Regions from separate parts of the Anaerolactibacter massiliensis genome, predicted to be linked through region 2. Evidence: a T-box and tRNA genes for the amino acid it is inferred to sense, from the RefSeq annotation. Region 2 holds a T-box; the other holds one or more tRNA genes.
What was found. The T-box of region 2 lies ahead of alaS (alanine--tRNA ligase). A T-box ahead of a tRNA ligase gene usually reads a tRNA of that ligase, here a tRNA-Ala.

Region 1: it encodes a tRNA-Ala, which carries the amino acid that the T-box ahead of alaS (alanine--tRNA ligase) is inferred to sense. The anticodon was not compared.

What each region holds. Positions count from the first base shown of each region.
Region 1 is NZ_OLMH01000002.1:188,101-197,574, reverse strand. It holds gene C7E00_RS04515 (FAD-dependent oxidoreductase) at 1-380, shown strand, start outside; gene C7E00_RS04510 (helix-turn-helix domain-containing protein) at 448-1,536, shown strand; gene C7E00_RS04505 (hypothetical protein) at 2,213-3,358, shown strand; tRNA gene C7E00_RS04500 (tRNA-Ile) at 3,510-3,586, shown strand; tRNA gene C7E00_RS04495 (tRNA-Ala) at 3,609-3,684, shown strand; gene C7E00_RS04490 (tRNA lysidine(34) synthetase) at 3,740-4,612, shown strand; gene trmD (tRNA (guanosine(37)-N1)-methyltransferase TrmD) at 4,746-5,480, shown strand; gene C7E00_RS04480 (P1 family peptidase) at 5,455-6,426, shown strand; gene pepI (proline iminopeptidase) at 6,423-7,304, shown strand; gene C7E00_RS04470 (M24 family metallopeptidase) at 7,333-8,415, opposite strand; gene C7E00_RS04465 (hypothetical protein) at 8,474-9,469, opposite strand; gene C7E00_RS04460 (class B sortase) at 9,469-9,474, opposite strand, start outside.
Region 2 is NZ_OLMH01000002.1:901,547-911,020, forward strand. It holds gene alaS (alanine--tRNA ligase) at 1-2,469, opposite strand, end outside; T-box leader at 2,509-2,714, opposite strand; gene C7E00_RS07850 (ABC transporter substrate-binding protein) at 2,861-3,901, shown strand; gene C7E00_RS07855 (ABC transporter permease) at 3,908-4,864, shown strand; gene C7E00_RS07860 (ABC transporter ATP-binding protein) at 4,875-5,672, shown strand; gene recD2 (SF1B family DNA helicase RecD2) at 5,709-7,904, opposite strand; gene mnmA (tRNA 2-thiouridine(34) synthase MnmA) at 7,897-9,033, opposite strand; gene C7E00_RS07875 (Spx/MgsR family RNA polymerase-binding regulatory protein) at 9,064-9,474, opposite strand, start outside.

The sequences.
Region 1 (9,474 bases), 710 kb from region 2:
AAGAGCTTGCTCAGAATATGGGCGTTGATCCGGATACGCTGAAGCAGACCCTGGCTCAGTATGATGAATACTGCGCAGAAGGCGTTGATGAAGTTTACGGCAAGGACAGCAAGTATCTGACCGCATTAGGAGATGGAACCTTATATGCCGTCAAGGCAAGACCGGTATCCCTCGGCGGCATCGGCGGTGTCCTCGTCAATTCCAACCTGCAGGTCATCAAGGAAGACGGAACAGTCATCGGCGGACTGTATGCTGCAGGCAACGATGTCGCGGAAATCTACAACAACTCCTATCCTCTGGTCGAAGGCGTCACGATGATGACAGCTCTGACCGGCGGAAGAATCTGCGGATTATCTGCTGCAGAATACGCTGCAAACTGAACAGAAATCACCAATTTCCATCAAGATCAGGAGGCGTTCTCCTGATCTTTTCTTATACAATGGAACTATGAATCAGGAACAGCTGCTCAAGATCCTTCTGCAATGCGGAACGCTGCAGGAATACGTAGATGAAACCGCCCGGGTGCTCGACTGCCCCTACTGGATCATGGACGAGGGATTCCATCTCTCTGCCATCTCGCATAAGCCGGACGCCACTTCCCTCAGCAATCAGTATCTTAGGGATACGACGCTGATGGAATCCGTGAAGAGATGGGAGAAATTCCAGGTATTCTCTGATGAGACACACCTGGAGCCCTATCGGTTCAGAGATGATTTTCTGGACCGGGATGTCATGATCATGGATATCCTTGTCAGGAATAATCCGGTCGGAAGAGTGACGTTCTTTCCTCAGCATGAGATGGATGAAGCATCCATCCGCCTCACGATCCAGGGTGCTGCCACCTATCTCAGAACCACACAGCATGACACGAACCATGACATGTACCAGCAGGCCTTTGCCTCCCTGTTACGCGGAGAGGATCCGGAATCATTTGCAGAATTCCTGGAAAGCGAAGCACCAGGACTAGAGCCTCCGTTTCAGATTTTCTGCATCTCTGCAGAAAACCGCGGCCGCTTGTTTGCCTACAGTTCGAGCATCCGCGAGATTGATGCATGGACGCTTCCGATCGTGACCCCAAGTGCCTTATATATGCTCTCTTCTGCCCAGCATCCGATCGGCCAGATCCAGAATCAGCTTCCAGGGCTCGGGAAATCTTTCCCCTTTGAAGATCTCCGGAAGATCAGATCGTACGGAATGCAGGCCTTATATGCCTCACGCCATGGAAATCAGATTGCGCTGAAAGACTATGATCTTTATCTTCTGAGTCAGATGGCTGATCCCGAAAGCCTGATCTCGCCCAAAGTCCGGGCATGCATGAACTATGATCTCAGCTATCAGACACACTATTTTGATACTTTGTGTTCCTATCTCCGCCATGGCGAAAACAAGCAGGCTGTTTCTGAAGAGCTCGGCGTCCATCTGAACACGGTGCGCTACCGCCTGGATCAGCTGAAGAACCTGTTTGAGATCGATCTGGAAACTGAACGCACAGAGATCTTTCTGTCCTGCATCGCTGCCGAATATCTGAACTCATGAGCAGACTTTTCCGATGATTTTTTCTGCCTCCCGTTCTCTCTCTTCGCGTCAGAATCTGCAGAATATGCAGCAATAGAGAAAACAATTTTATCAATGCTTTCTTCACGTTTCATGGGTACTTGAAATTCCGGGTTGCAATTCACAGCCGATCTGAATAAGTGATCAATCGAATCAAACCCTCAGCAAAGCCTGTAACAATGGGCTTTGTTTTTATTTTCCCTCAAAAATAGGCTGAAATTGGCTAAATTAAAGTGGTCCCTGCAGCAGGACCACTTTACGCAAATACGGCTTTTTTTGTTATAGTATAAATGACCAATCAGTAAGTCTTGAATAATCATTTTTCTTTAAGTGAGCAATAAGTATAAATATGAACTTAGCTAGATATAAGAATGGAGATTGTTTGTTGTCATAGCCTATGAATTTTAAAGGCTATGAGTCTTTTCATGATCACTTTTCCATTTTTCTAATAGATTCAGTTATATTTGAATGATACGCGATTAGATTATTGCTTTTCCTTTCCGCTTATTGTTACTATTTCAATTAAAACATCAGTACAAGTAACATATTAGAAACATTAAAAAATGTCACAATGGATCAGGATCGGGCGTAACCAAAACGATGGCCTGGTCCAATCAGTATTTATATGGATATTACATTCTTACTGTAGGTTATTAACATGAAAAACAGGTTTGCTGGAGTGAAAAGACTGGATGCTCTTCTGGTTTCTGCAGTAGTGCTTTCAGGATGCACTGCAAAAAAGCAGGACCCGGTGATTTCATCATTTCTGAAAGCCGGTTCTGATGACATAGTCTTGATTCAGTCATTGAAATCAATGGATTTCTCGTCTCCACTTCATAAGAATGATTCTGATTTTTCTGAAGATTTCAAGCCTTACATTAATGAGATCAATCAGAACTGGGATGAACTCCTCAGCAATACCAGAGCGATTCTGAAAGAAGCAGACCTTCAGCCGGCTGAAAACGGGTCATCTGTTTCATTAACTGCAAGCTATTCGTTTGAGTGGAATGGCAATTATCAAGTAGCTATATTTCCGGAAGGATATCTCAGAATCAATCATCATGAGGAGGCCTCACTGTACCAGACTGATTCTGCTGCGGCAATTATTGAAGCATGTGAGAGTGCAGTTCAGAAATACGAAAGCTTTGCAGTTCAATTTGAAAAGAGTGGAATTCCGAAGGCAAATGGAATTCTCACTGCAATAACCAAGAATGATCAGGAAAATGCTGCTGGAATCTATCTTCAGTGTAAGGATCAGTCGATTGATCTAGCTGCAGAGCTCAATGAAATCAGCTGGTGCAGTGAGTATCAGGAAGTAACTGCCTATTATGAGAAAAGCGAGGCTCCTATCGGATCAGAACCAAATTGGCATCCAGGCAGACTGCTCATGGCAATTCCATCCGATAATTTCTATCAGAAGGAAACAACGTTACAGGACCTGCTTCATTTTCAGCCAGATTCCATAGAGACAGCATATTCTTTAATGAACGGCTATCTGAAATACATCATCTCTGATGAAGAAGAGATCGAGAATTATATCATGAGGATCTCACATATTCCCTTCTATTCAGACGGAGTCTGGCTTGGAAGCGCCGGAACACCGGTTGTGTATGTTACCTTCAGTCAAGGAGATTCCTATCTGAAACTCAGCGATGGAGATTATCTGGAAATAGTCAGCAGCGAAGACTCTGAGCCTCGCACTTATTACTTTCGCCTCAATCAGTCTTCCTTCATCAACCAGGAAACTATTTCCTTCATGAATGCGCATCTGGACGACCTGTTCTTTTCTCCCAGTCTGAATTAATGTTTGTCAAATTGATTAACCCTGTTTTCGACACTCTAGAACATCTTGCTTTGATGACCGTGAATAACAACAATTCCGGAAAATTTTTGAAAAATCTTTGTTGACTTTGGCATAGGGGCGCGGTATTATAACTGAGCATTCGGTAAGAGTTGGGCCTGTAGCTCAGGTGGTTAGAGCGCACCCCTGATAAGGGTGAGGTCGTTGGTTCAAGTCCATTCAGGCCCACCATTATTCTTACTTGATTGTGTATGGGGTTATAGCTCAGCTGGGAGAGCACCTGCTTTGCAAGCAGGGGGTCAGGAGTTCGATCCTCCTTAGCTCCACCATCAGAAAGACATCCGCAAGGGTGTCTTTTTTCTAAATTAGAAAAGAGACCTGATTATGGCAAAAGAACTGACTCGCGTGGAACAGATAGAGCGCAGCATCATCAAGACCTACAAGACAGACCTCTGGGCACCATTTCTCACTTCCATCAACCGCTATGAGCTGATCCAGCCAAATGACCGCATCGCCGTATGTATCTCCGGCGGCAAGGACAGTTTCTGCATGGCCAAGATGTTTCAGATCCTTTCCAAGCATACCGAGATCCCCTTTGAGACTGAATTCCTGGTCATGGATCCCGGCTACAGTGAAGCCAACCGGAAGAAGATCGAAGAGAATGCAGAGATCCTCGGAATTCCGATCAGGATCTTCGAAACCAATATCTTTGCAGTCGCAGATCATGAATCAAAATCGCCATGCTACCTGTGTGCGAGAATGCGCCGCGGCCATCTCTACAACCAGGCAAAGCTCCTCGGCTGCAATAAAATAGCCCTCGGCCATCATCTGAATGATGTGATCGAGACAACCGTCATGGCCATGTTCTACAGTTCCAAGCTGGAGACCATCATCCCGAAAGCACACAGCGAGAACTTCCCGGGCATGGAACTGATCCGGCCGATGTACTGCGTCAAGGAAAATGCAGTTATCCGCTGGGCTGTCTCGAATCAGCTCGAATTTCTGCAATGTGCCTGCCGCTTCACGGAAAACAATGCAAATCTTCATGAAAGCACCTCGAAGCGCAAGGAAGTCAAAGAACTCATCCGGCAGCTGAAGAAGACCAATCCCGAAATTGAAGACAATATCTTCCGTTCCCTCCACCGGGTTCAGATTGAAACTTTCCCGGGCTATAAAGCAGACGGAGCAATGCACAGCTTTCTCGAGAATTACGAAAGCAGAAACCGATTCCCCGGCTACGGGAAGAAAGATTCATGATTCATGCATGCAGGGCAATGTCCTGCATTTTCTTTTTCTCCATGATCAGCTTCCATTTACTCCACAGTTCTGAAACATTTCTGCAGGCATCCCATTCCATGCTTTTCTGATAGAATGAATCCGGCAGAACAATATGAAAATCCAGGTACTGACAATTTTTCCGGAATTATTCGGAAGCTTTCTGAAAGCGCCGCTGACCGCCCGGGCGATCGCAAACGGAAGCCTTGAGCTGAAGATCATTGATATCAAGGACTACGCCACCGGAAGCTTCCGGCACATTGATGACAGTCCTTATGGCGGCGGTGCCGGCATGATCCTGAAATGCCAGCCAGTGCTCGATGCCCTGCATGCGGCGGAGTCGCCGGATTCCTGGCGGATTCTGCTTTCTCCTTCCGGAAAGCCGTATGATCAGAAACACGCTCATGAACTTCTAACGAAGAAAGACCTGATTCTGATTGCCGGTCATTATGAAGGCTTCGATGCAAGAATTGAAGCAGAAGCAGATGAGTGGATTTCAACCGGAGACTACATTCTGTCCGGCGGAGAGATTCCGGCCATGACGATCATGGACTCCATGATCCGGCTGCTTGGCGGAACGATCCGGGCAGCCAGCACAGAAGAAGAATCTTTTGAAGACGGACTGCTGGAATACCCGCAGTATACCAAGCCGAGAATCTATGAAGGAATGCAGGTGCCTGAAGTGCTGCTGAGCGGCAATCATGAAGCCATCCGCCGCTGGAAACTGAAAGAATCCCTGCGAAGAACTCTGGAACACAGACCCGATCTTCTGAAAGACCGGAAACTTACCAAAGAAGAAACAGAACTGATGGAGGAACTGCAGAATGAACTCAGCAATCCGCGAGATTGAACTGACCGATATCGGAGGATTCCGGATCGGCAATGCAGAATGGGAAGAAGCAGGAACCGGATGCACGGTCGTGCTGGCCGAACGCGGTGCCAGAGCTGCGGTCAGCGTACGCGGCGGTGCTCCTGCCTCAAGAGAAAATGCCCTGCTGAACCCGCTGGCCGCAAATGACATGATCCATGCGGTGCTCTTATCCGGAGGCAGTGCCTTCGGCCTGAACGCAGCCTCCGGAGTCATGCAGTACCTGGAAGAAAAAGGAATCGGCTTTCCCACTGGCGGAGGTCCGGTTCCGATTGTGTGTGCTTCCTGTCTCTATGATCTGGAATTCGCTGAAAAAGGAAAACGCCCGGATCCTGCCCTTGCCTATGAAGCATGCCTGCATGCAGGAAACTTCCGGGAAGGAAATCATGGCGCAGGAACCGGTGCGACCGTCGGAAAGATTCTCGGCATGGAACATGCCATGAAAGCCGGAATCGGCTGTGCCGCCTTCCAGGCTGGCGATCTGCAGGTCGGAGCACTGACTGCGGTCAATGCAGCCGGCAATATCGTCAACCCGGAAAATGGAGACTTCGTAGCCGGAATTCATGAAGCAGATGGAACGATGATTGATGCCGAAGAAGCCTTGTGTGCGCTCTCCGCTGGTTCGCTGCGCTTCCACGAAAACACGACGCTAACCGTCTTATTGACCAACGGAAAGTTCTCGAAGACAGAACTGGCAAAGCTTGCGGATATGGCAAATGACGGATATGCGCGGGCAATCCGTCCGGTTCATACGATGGTCGATGGAGATTCCATCTATGCAATGACGAACGACACCGTCAGAGCTGATCTGAATATCGCCGGCGTCCTTGCCGCAAAGGCTGTCAGCAGAGCGATCGTCTCCGCCGCAGAACATGCCGAAACGTCAAGAGGCATCCTCTCCTGCAGCGATTTCAGGAGGCATGCATGAAGATCATCGAAGGAACCGTTCCGTTTCACGGATATCAGACCTGGTATCGTCTCGTCGGCGAATGCACCGGAAATCAGAAACCGCTGGTGCTTCTGCATGGCGGGCCAGGCAGCACGCATAATTACTTTGAACTGCTCGATTCCCTTGCGAAGCAGGGCAGAGCTTTGCTGATGTATGACCAGCTTGGCTGCGGCAATTCGTACCTCGATGGTCATCCGGAATTATGGAACTTCGATACGTGGGACGAAGAGCTCCTGAATCTTCTGGACCGTCTTCGCATCACGGAATATCACCTGCTCGGCCAGTCCTGGGGAGGCATGCTGGCAATGGGATTTCTCCTGAAACATCAGCCGGATGGATGTCGATCCGTGATCCTGTCCTCCACGCTGAGCAGTGCTTCCTTATGGGCACATGAACAGCATCGCCTGATCACCTTTCTTTCAGAAGAAGAGCAGGCCGCAATTGCCGAAGCAGAAAAAACCGGAGACTTCAGCAGCGAAGCCTACCAGAAAGCAAACGCCCACTTCATGGTCCAGCATTGCGCAGCCGTTCCTTCCGAAAATGATCCCGAATGCCTGCGGCGTCCGAAGAAGTCCGGAAGTGAAGCATATCTCTATGGCTGGGGTCCGAACGAATACAATCCGACCGGATCGCTTGGTTCCTTCGAGATCACAGATCGCCTGAATGAACTGCATGTTCCTGCGCTGATCATGAGCGGAACGAACGATCTCTGCACCCCGTTGGTTGCCAAGACGATATATGACCATCTGCCGGATGCAGAGTGGCATCTCTTCGATGGCTGCCGGCATATGTGCTTTGCCGAACACCCGGAAGAATATCAGAACATCCTAAACAGCTGGATGCTCGCACACGACTGAAACAGGAGGCTTCTCGCCTCCTGCTTTATTAATCCAGAATGGTCAGTTCTTTCGGGTAATGATTCAGCACTTCATGCCCGTTCTCCGTGATCAGAACGAGATCTTCGATTCTGACTCCGGTATCGCCTGCCAGATAGATGCCAGGTTCAATTGAGAAGAAGTTTCCGGTCTTTGTCAGATTATGATTTGCGGAAGAAACATCTCCGTATTCATGATCCGCCAGACCGATGAAATGGCCCAGACGATGATTGAACTGCGGTCCGTATCCGCCCGCCGTGATCAGGTCTCTTGCTTTGGCATCCACATCACATAACGGAATACCCGGCTTCAGCATCTCTTCTGCCTGCTCATTTGCCTGGCGGACAAGTTCATAAATCCGCTTCACCCGCTCATCCGGTTCTTTCTTCCAGTAGAACGTGCGGGTCATATCAGAACAGTAATCATTCACGACACAGCCGATATCAAACAGGACGCAGTCTCCTTCTTTCAGAACCGTCTCATCCGGCATATGGTGCGGATCTGCCGCATTGGCACCGAAGCTCACGATCGGATCAAACGAATATCCGGAAGCGCCGAGAGACTTATAGATCTTCAGCGTCTGATCAGAGATCTCCAGTTCTGTGACTCCCTCATGAACGAGTTTCCGGAACGCTTCCATCGCGAGATCATTGATCCGGGAACTCTCCCGCATCTTCGCCTGTTCTTCCAGATCCTTGACTGCCCTTGCCTCATCTACTGCAATCGAGCTGTTCACCACTTTCTTTGCTGCACCGGTTTCCAGAAGCGGCAGCAGGAATCTCGACTCCATGGTCTTATCGACTCCGAGCACCTTTTCCGGATCCAGTTCTTTTCTGACCAGCGGAAGCACATCATCGGTATCCGAGAACCACACCTTCCGAACACCGATCTCTTCATCAAACCAGAACAGACGATTGATAAACAGAACCGGCTGCTCATTCTTCCGGATCAGCAGGGCAAGAAACCGTTCTCCTGGAAAGACCCACTTTCCGGTAAGCCAGAAGATCGCCCTTGGCTCGGTCACCAGCATTTCTTCTGCACCAATCTCATTCAGACGGTTCAGCACACAATTCAGCCGTTCCTGATTCAGCATCAATGATTACCTCCCGCAGTTTCTGTCTGCAGGTTTCATTGTATCACTGAAGGCAATCCTAACCTCCCCAGGAGATACTCGTTTCTCCGCCATCCGATCCATGTGTTTCCGTCACCGTCTCCACGTCGTAGTAATACTCTTCTGCCGGGGGTTCATAAGCCGGAGGCACATAAGCAGGCATAGTCGGGGTCTGCACTGGCACTTTCACTGTCGGGACCGGCGTCGGTTCAGGCGTAGGCGACGGTTCTTCGAGATCAATCAGATTCACTTTCAGTACTGCTTCTGCACGATTGCCGGAATGATCGCTGACGGAATAGATCACCTCCTGTTCCTTCTCTTCACTCAATTCATCCGAACAATCAACTTCATCCGTCAGATCTCCATCCACCGCATCATAAGCCCGATTCAGCCACAGCCTGCAGCTGAATGGCGCCCCGCGGATCGACTGTACTTCTTTCAGCTTCAGAGAAATCTCCGGAGGTTTCCGGTCTTCAAAGACCACTCTCAGAATCTGCTGAACTTCCTGATTCTTCCATTTTGCCTGATATGCCGCCATCCGATTCTCAGGCCGTTCTGCCGTCATCTCCTCCGGAAGAATCAGCTCTGCTTCTTCTGAAACTTCCTGCACATACTTCTCGGGATGAAATGTCTCGCCGCATGGAATTCTCACTTCTTTTGCCGTAAGCTCCAGCTTCAGTTCTTTCTTCTCCGGAATCCCCATCCCAAGCAATATCGCAAGCGAACCAGCAGACCCGATCGCTGCCAGCATCTTGAACGGAATCTTCCGTTTCTTCTTTTCAGGAATCTCAGGAATCGCATTCTCTTCATCTGCGAAGATCTCGTGCATTTCCCTTGCCGGAATCCAGCTGACCGCAGCCTTCTGAATCAGCTTGCTGTCTTTGCCCGCTTCCAGAGCCAGCCGGATCTCCTGCATCTGCAGATAGTTGAACTCATGGCGTGCATACAAGCCGATCTGTTCTTCACTGAGCCCGTCTTTCCGCCCTTTCTCGATTTCTTCCTGCTGCAGGCAGGTAAATGCACGTTCTTCGCCCATCAGTC
Region 2 (9,474 bases):
GGCACAGACAAATGTCACTTTGCCAGCACCTTCATTGGCCAGGAACACGATGCCATTCTGCATCTTGTTGCGCAGCGCCTCGGCATAGTCCTTCATTCCGCCGGTTTCCATATCCTTCTGCTTCAGGATCAGAACTTCCAGACCGGAGATGGATTCCTTCTTCGAAAGCTGTGCATCGGCATCCGCCAGCATTGCTTTCTGCTTCTCAGCAGCCACTTCCTTCTTCAGCTCGGCATTCTCATCAAGCAGCTTCTGAATGCGCTCCTGCAGGCCTTCCCAGTTCTTCATCTTCAGGATCGCTGCTGTATCATCGAGGTAATCCTGTTCTCTGCGGAAGTCTTCATATGCCTTCATCTTCGTCTCGCACGTAATACGGCGGATGCCGGAACCGACGGACTCTTCGCTGATGATCCGGAACACGCCGAGATCGCCGGTATTCGATACATGCGTGCCGCCGCAGAATTCCTTGGAGAAATCACCCATGGAAACAACTCTTACGAAGTCTCCGTACTTCTCATCAAACAGTGCCGTAGCACCGGTCTTGCGGGCTTCCTCGATCGGCAGCACTTCTGTGGTAACCGGAATATCTTCCTGGATCTTCTCGTTGACGATCTCTTCGACCTTCTTCAGCTGCTCAGCCGTCGGCTTCTCGAAATGCGTGAAGTCGAAACGGGCATAATCCGGGCAGTTGTAGGAACCAGCCTGAGCAATATGGCTGCCGAGCACCTCTCTCAATGCTGCCTGCAGCAGATGCAGGCAGCTGTGGTTCGCACGAGTCTTCTGACGTGCTTCATAGTCATAGGCACCTTCTACCTCATCGCCGAGGTGCAGCGTTCCTTCGACATTCTCGATGTGATGCAGCGGCTGCTTGTGCGGTGCTTTCTTCACATCGGTGACATCGGCGTGGAACAGATCATTCCAGATCTTTCCGGTATCTGCGCACTGGCCGCCGGATTCTGCATAGAAGCAGGTACTGGAGAGAATGACATCACCCTCTCCTTCGAGTTCATCTACCTTCACGCCATTGCGGAACAGGCCGATGACCTTGCCCTTGCAGGTACGATCCGTGTAGCCGGTAAACTCAGATTCTTCAATGAAGTCCATCAGATCCTCGGACTGACCATGCATGGACTGCAGCTCGCCGCGCGCATCTCTTGCCCGCTGCTTCTGGGCTGCCATCTCTTTGTCGAAGCCCGCTTCGTCTACCGTATAGCCGGCATCTTCTGCAATTTCAGCCGTCAGCTCTTTCGGATAGCCGTACGTATCATAGAGACGGAATACGACTTCACCCGGCAGGTTCTTCGTGTCTGCATGTTCCTTCAGAGCTTCCTGCAGCAGCGTCTCGCCATTGGCAAGCGTGCGGTGGAAGGACTCTTCTTCGTTCTTCACGAGCTTCTCAATCAGCGGAACCTTCTCTTCGACATAGCCGTAGTAGTCCTTCATGGCATCAGCAGCTACCTGCACGAGCTTGTACATGAACGAGCCTTCAATGCCGAGCTTGATGCCATAGCGCACGGCTCTGCGCAGCACTCTGCGGAGCACATAGCCTCTGCCTTCATTTGAGAACATCGCACCATCCGCAATCGCGAATGTCACTGTACGGATATGGTCAGCGATGACCCGGTAAGCCATCTTGTATTCCGGATCGGAATACGGATGCTTTGCGAATTTTTCGGTTGCTTCGATGATCGGCATGAAGAGGTCGGTATCGAAGTTGGTTTCCTTGTCCTGCACAAGGCATACCAGACGTTCCAGGCCCATGCCGGTATCGATGTTCTTCTGCGGCAGTTCCTTGTACTCGGTACGCGGAACTTCGCCAGGACGGCAGTCATACTGCGAGAAGACGATGTTCCATACTTCGATGTAACGGTCATTGTCGATGTCTTCGAAGAACAGCTTCTCTCCGATATGATCCGGATCATACTTCTCGCCGCGGTCGTAATAGATCTCGGTATCCGGTCCGCCAGGTCCTCTGCCGATTTCCCAGAAGTTATCCATGGACTTATGGATATGCTTCGGATTCATGCCGGTTTTCACCCAGATGTCATACGCTTCCTGATCATCCGGATAGACCGTGACATACAGACGCTCCGGATCGAATCCGATCCAGTCTTTCGAGGTCAAAAATTCCCATGCCCACGGAATCGCTTCTTTCTTGAAGAAGTCTCCGATCGAGAAATCGCCGAGCATCTCGAACATCGTCAGATGTCTGGAAGTACGGCCGACATTCTCAATGTCATTCGTGCGAATGCATTTCTGGGCATTGACGATGCGGTTGCACTTCGGTTTCTCAGTTCCGTCAAAATACTTCTTCAGGGTAGAAACCCCTGCATTGATCCAGAGCAGCGTCGGATCATTGTGCGGGATCAGGCTGGCACTCGGCTCAACCTGGAATCCCTTCTGGGCAAAGAAATCCAGGAACATCTGACGCACCTGATTTCCCGTCGGTACTTTTCTTGTTTCGCTCATATCTTCCTCCTGATGAAATAAAAAACCTGCAGAAATCTCTGCAGGAACGCTCTTCACGCGGTACCATCCTGATTCATGTTCCAGGAAGGAACATGCACTTGATTCTGATCATAACGCCGATCCCGCGGCATGGATTGGATGCCTCTCCGAAGCAGCTTCGTATCCGCCTCCCTGAAAGCTTCCACCGACCGCTTTCTCTCTTCTTAGGACCTGCGCATATTACTTGTCTTCTTCACTGAGTTCCTGCATATCCTATCACGAAACGATTTTCAAAGAAAGCAGAAATCATGCCGGAAACCAGGCAGTTCCCAGGACTTTTCGATTGACGAAATGCATAGGATGCAATATATTTCATATATTGTAAGAAATTACAGTAAGGGGAATGAAAACTATGAAGAAATTTACAGCAGCATTACTGAGCTCCATACTCTGTACGAGCCTTGCTGGATGCGGTTCTTCCGCCTCCTCCGCCACTGCCGCAGCTGCTTCTGCTGCAGCTTCTGAAGCACCTGCAGCTTCTGCTTCGGCAGCAGCTGCAGACACGACTGGAAAAACGTATACGATCGGTATCGTTCAGCTTGTTCAGCATGAGGCTCTCGATGCGGCTACCCAGGGCTTCCAGGATGAAGTCAAAGCGGAACTCGGCGAAGATGCAGTCACGTTCGATGTGCAGAACGCAGCCGGCGATTCGGCAACCTGCACGACCATTGCCAACCAGTTCGTCACCGAAGGCGTCGATCTGATCATGGCCAATGCGACCCCTGCCCTGCAGGCAGCAGCTGCCGCAACCAATACGATTCCGATTCTCGGAACTTCCGTAACCGAATACGGAACAGCACTCGGCATTTCCGATTTCAGCGGAACCGTCGGCGGCAATATTTCCGGTACTTCTGATCTGGCACCTCTGGATCAGCAGGCCGCAATGTTTGATGAACTGCTTCCGGATGCGACGAAGATCGGCATCCTCTACTGCTCGGCTGAAGCAAACTCCGTCTATCAGGCAAACGTTGTCCAGAAGGCTCTGGAAGCTGCTGGCAAGACGGTAACGATCTACACTTTCACGGACTCCAACGATGTCGCATCCGTGACCAGATCTGCCTGCTCGGAGAATGATGCCCTCTATATTCCGACTGACAATACCGCTGCTTCCTGCGCAGAATCCATCAACAACGTCGCTTCGGAATCCAAGACCCCGATCATCGCTGGGGAAGAAGGAATCATGAGCGGCTGCGGAATTGCTTCCCTGACGATTGACTACTATGAACTCGGCGTTACGACCGGAAAGATGGCAGTCAGGATCCTGACGGGAGAATCCGATATCAGCACGATGCCGATTGAATACTATCAGAACCCGGTCAAGAAATATGCAGCAGATCGCTGCGAAGCATACGGAATCACGGTTCCGGATGATTACACTGCTTACGAGGGCTGATTCGGAATGGCTCCTCTTGTAACTGTTTATCCTGCTCTGGATCCCGCCAAGCTCCTGGCATCGATGCCGGCAGGCATTGCCCAAGGTCTGATCTGGGGCATTATGGCACTCGGCGTCTACATCACGTTCCGGATGCTGGATTTTGCGGATATGACGGTTGACGGCACGTTCACGACCGGCGGTGCCGTCACGGTCATGCTGATACTGGCGGGATGGAACCCATGGGCAGCGATGCTCGTGGCATTTGCGGCCGGAATTGCGGCTGGTCTGGTTACCGGACTGCTGCATACGGCTCTTGGCATTCCGGGAATTCTCTCCGGAATCCTGACCCAATTTGCCTTGTATTCCATCAACCTTGCGATCATGGGCATGTCTGCCAACAAAGCGCTGAGCGTGGATCAGTATGATCTGGCCGTGACCTCGAGAGATGTTCCTTCGGCAATCCTGATCGGCGTCATTCTGAGTGTGATCCTGGTTGCTCTGCTCTACTGGTACTTCGGCACGGAACATGGTTCTGCCATGCGTGCAACCGGCTGCAACCCCGAGATGGCAAAAGCCCAGGGCATTTCCATCAATGCGATGAAAGTCATCGGCCTTGCCCTCTCGAATGGTCTTGTTGCGTTCTCTGGCGGACTGATGGCTCAGTTCCAGGGATTCTCTGATATTAACATGGGCCGGGGCGCAATCGTCATCGGTCTTGCGGCAGTCATCATCGGCGAAGTCATTGCGGCAGCAGTGAATCCGAAAAAGTTCAACTTCGGGTTCAGGCTTCTGCTGATTGTGCTGGGCGGGGTTATCTACTACCTGGTTGTCGTCTTAGTCCTCTGGATGAAGCTTCCTTCCAACTTCCTGCGTCTGTTCACGGCCGTGATCGTCGCGATCTTCCTGGCTGTTCCGAACCTGCAGGCAAGAAGCAGGAGTTCATTTGCCAAGGCTGGCAAGCAGGCCAAGGAGGTGCGCTGATATGACCAAGATGCTGGAACTGAAGCATGTCTCCAAGACCTTCAACCCGAAGACCATCACGGAGAAACATGCTCTGGATGATATCAGCCTCACGATGGAAGAAGGCGACTTCGTCACCGTCATCGGTTCAAATGGAGCCGGAAAGAGCACGATGCTCAATGCGATTGCCGGCGTCTGGCCTGTGGATGCAGGAAAGATCGAGATTGCCTCTCAGGATGTGACCGGACTGCCTGATTACAAGCGGGCTGGTCTGATCGGCAGAGTTTTCCAGGATCCGATGACCGGAACTGCTGCGACCATGCAGATCGATGAGAATCTTGCCCTTGCAGCGAGACGAGGCCATCGGCGCACGCTGAAATGGGGCGTGACGGCAGAAGAACGCCAGCAGTACCAGAAGATGCTCGAGGAACTCGGACTCGGTCTGGAAGATCGTCTGAGTGCAAAAGTAGGATTGCTGTCAGGCGGCCAGAGACAGGCTCTTACCCTTCTCATGGCAAGCCTTCAGAAGCCGAAGCTGCTGCTGCTCGATGAGCATACCGCAGCCCTTGATCCTAAGACTGCCCGCAAGGTCCTGGATCTTACGGATACGATTGTTACCAGAGATCATCTGACTGCACTGATGGTCACGCATAACATGAAAGATGCAATTCAGCGCGGCAACCGGCTGATCATGATGCATGAAGGCAGAATCATCTTCGATGTCCGCGATGAAGCAAAAGCTTCTCTTTCGGTAGAAGATCTGCTGCGGAAATTCAGTGAAGTCAGCGGCGAAGAATACGCCGATGATCAGGCTCTCTTAACCAAGTAAATAGGCATATGAAAGGACAGCTGAGTGCTGTCCTTTTCAGATGCTTTGATGCTGTGCCTGGATCAGCTTTTCCTTGAGGCCCGTATTGCGCACATGCCGCTCCAGCGTGCTGATACCCTGAAGGAAGGCCCCCTTCTCACCTAAGAGAACCAGCGACTGTCTGGCCCGGGTCACTCCGGTATAGATCAGCTTTCTCTGCAGCATGTAGTAGTACTGATACGTCATCGGCATGATCACAATCGGGTACTCGCTGCCCTGCGCCTTGTGGATCGAGATGCAGTATGCAAGCGTGATATTCCGGAATCCTTCCGGATTGTATTCGACATAATTGTCATCTTCAAAGCGGACGACCAGAGCAGGTTCATGGTTCTCGGTCTCTGTCCTGTCATAGATCTCGACCAGCTCGCCGATATCGCCATTCGAGATCCCGTCATCGGGCTGATTCTTCAGCTGCAGAATCTTGTCATGAAGACGGAAGGTCAGATATCCGACTTTCAGTTCAGGCTTGGAAGCTTCGGGCGGATTGAAGCACTGCTGCAGCGCATTATTCAGCACGTCGATGCCTGCCGGTCCGCCGTAGATCGGGCTGAGCACCTGGATGTCATTCATGTCATAGCCCTTATCCAGGGCACTTTTCACGACGGCTAATACCCGGTCTCTGATCTCATACCTGGAGCATTCCAGGAACTTCACATCGTGATTGAGATCAGAGAAATCAGCCGTTCCGTCATGAATCTCATGCGCCAGACGGATCACATCGCTGCCTTCCTTCTGCCGGTAGATATGGCTCAGGCGGATCAGCGGAAAGCAGCCGCTTTCAATCAGATCGCGCAGCACGCTGCCTGGTGAAACAGAAGGCAGCTGATCTTCATCGCCGATGACGCAGATCTTGCGGATATGGCGGGATGCCTTCAGAAGGTTATAGAACAGCCAGTTATCGACCATGGAGAACTCATCGATGATCAATAGGTCTGCGGAGAGCGGTTCTTCTTCATTCACGCCGAACGTATTGGTTTCAAGGTCCCATTTCAGCAGCGAATGAATCGTGACTGCTTCCGTTTCCGTCGTTTCGGCAAGATGCTTTGCGGCCCTTCCGGTCGGAGCCGTGCAGACGACGGTGCTGCCCGGATAGATCACCCGGAACAGCGTCACAAGAGCCCGGACTACGGTCGTTTTGCCGGTTCCCGGTCCTCCGGTCAGGATCAGAAATGGATTCTGAAAGAACGTATGCACTGCTTCCCGCTGCGAATTGTCATAGGTGATCTGAAACCGGTTCTCCAGATCGCCGAGATATCCGTTCACGGATTCTTCCAAAGCAGGCTCCAGTTCTTCTTCCGGAAATGACGCCAGGAAGGAACTGATGAATGATTCAGACTGATACTGCGAGATCGGGTAGACCCGATTCTCTTCCAGGACGAGCTGATTGCGGAATACCGCCCGGGACAGGAGATCTTCAAACTCATAGGAAAGGCCATTCATGGCTTTATCGAAATTAGCCTGCAGAGTCTCTTTGAGCACATAGGAATCTCCCGACGAAACACAGAGATCCATGCACAAGGAAATGAGATAGGCATAGAGCCGGCGCTCATCATCCCGGGCAATGCCGAGAGAATCTGCAATCTTATCTGCAGTCTTGAATCCGAAACCATCGCATTCCTCAATCACACGGTACGGATTCTCACGGATCTTCTCGAGGGCATCTTTGCCATAGGCCCGATTCAGCCGGATCAGGTTTCGCTGGCCGAGGCCATGGATATTGAGAAAACGCACCAGATCCTGCATGCCGTCAGATTCCTTCTGCAAGCCTTCCGTAATGACCTGGATTTTTTCATCAGAAAGACCGGGAACCTGATGCAGTATCTCAGGATTCTCCCGGATTTCCTTCAGGCAGTCTTCACCGAGGGCATTCACGATTGCCTTGGCAGTCTTCTTGCCGATGCCAGGAAACTGGATCCCGGAAAGATAGCGGATGATCCCCTCTTCTTCATCCGGAAGCGGACGTTCCATTGACTGGATGGCGAACTGCATGCCGTATTTCGGATGTTCGACATAAGTCCCGTAAAGCCGGGTCAGGATATCTGTTTCAACGGAAGGAAGAATTCCGGTGCAGGTGATGACTTTCTCAGTTTCATCCTGAAGCCGGAACTTCATCACGGTATACATCGTGGCATCATTCCGGTAGACGACATAGACGATCTTTCCGGTCAGCTCGATCAGCTTTCCATCATCCATTCGCACGCTCCCGGATCTTCTGCATCAGGTCTTCGCCATTGCGGAATACCTGATCGATGACACCTCCGCCGATGACGCGGTCGCCATCATAGAACACTGCTTCCTGCCCAGGTGTCATGGAGCGGATGAGCTGCGGGTAAGTTACTTTCAAAGTCGTATCATCGACCCGTTCAATGCGGCAGTCCTGATCCGGCTGCCGGTAGCGGAACTTGCCATGGCAGTCTGCAGGCTCAGTGAAATCCATGAGCCAGTTCATGTCCTTCACGATGCAGGAATCGCTGTAAAGCCACTCCGGATGCGCTTCATCGGTCACATAAAGCTCATTGGCATAAATATCCTTGCCGACCACGTAATACGGGCCGGTGCCGCCGATATCGAGTCCTTTTCTCTGGCCGATCGTGTAGTAGAGGACGCCTTTATGTACTCCGACGGTTCTTCCGTCAGCGATATCGATGATTTTTCCCGGTTTCATCGGCAGATAGTTGCTCAGAAATTCCCGGAACTTCCGTTCGCCGATGAAGCAGATGCCGGTGCTGTCTTTTTTCTTCGCGATGCTGAGATCAAGGTCTGCGGCAATCTTCCGCACTTCCGGCTTGTCGATGGAACCGAGCGGGAACAGCACATGATCGAGAACATCCCGGTGAATCTGGCAGAGGAAGTAGGACTGGTCCTTGTTGCGGTCATCAGCCTTTTCAAGCACATGGGCCCCATGATAGAAACCGAGCTTTGCATAATGGCCGGTTGCGACGACCTCAAAACCATGTTCCTTCCCGAACTTCATGAAGCTGTCGAATTTGATATACCGGTTGCAGAGAATGTCCGGATTCGGAGTTCTGCCTTTGCGGTATTCCGACAGGAATGTTTCGAATACATCATTCCAGTATTCCTGGATGAAATCCACCCGCAGCAGCGGCAGACCGAGTTTCTCTGCCACGGATGACGCATCGGCATAATCTGCTTCCTGCGTGCATACCGGATCATTCAGCGTCGGGTTTCCCTGGATATCATCATTTGTCAGAGAATCCCAGTTGCGCATGAAAGCACAGGTAACCTCATATCCCTGCTGCTTCAGAAGATAAGCGGCGACCGCAGAGTCGACGCCGCCTGACAATCCAACCATCACTTTCATAACGCAATCAGTATAAAACAAAACTGAGGCTTATGCCTCAGCCTTTGCTCTGGATGACGGTGCCTTCTGCAGGGCAGCTTCCCGGACATGTCCGCATCCATCGTAATGGATGCAGTCCTTGGAACATGGAGTATCTGCAATTCTTCTCAGTTCTTCCGGGATAAAAACGCCGATCTCTTCGGAATCATATCCGACCTGGAAGCTCTTCTCATTCAGGATGATCGGGCGCTTCAGAACACTCGGATTCTTCTTGATGAAAGCGATCAGCTCATCGGTTGTCATCGAGTCGATGTCGATATGATTCTCCTGGATGACCTTGGACCGCTTGGAGACGATATCATCGCTGCCGTTCTCACTGCGCATCAGCAGATGCTTGATCTCATTGTCATTCAGAAGGGTCTTGAAGATGTTTTTCTCAATGAACGGAAGATTCCGGTCTTT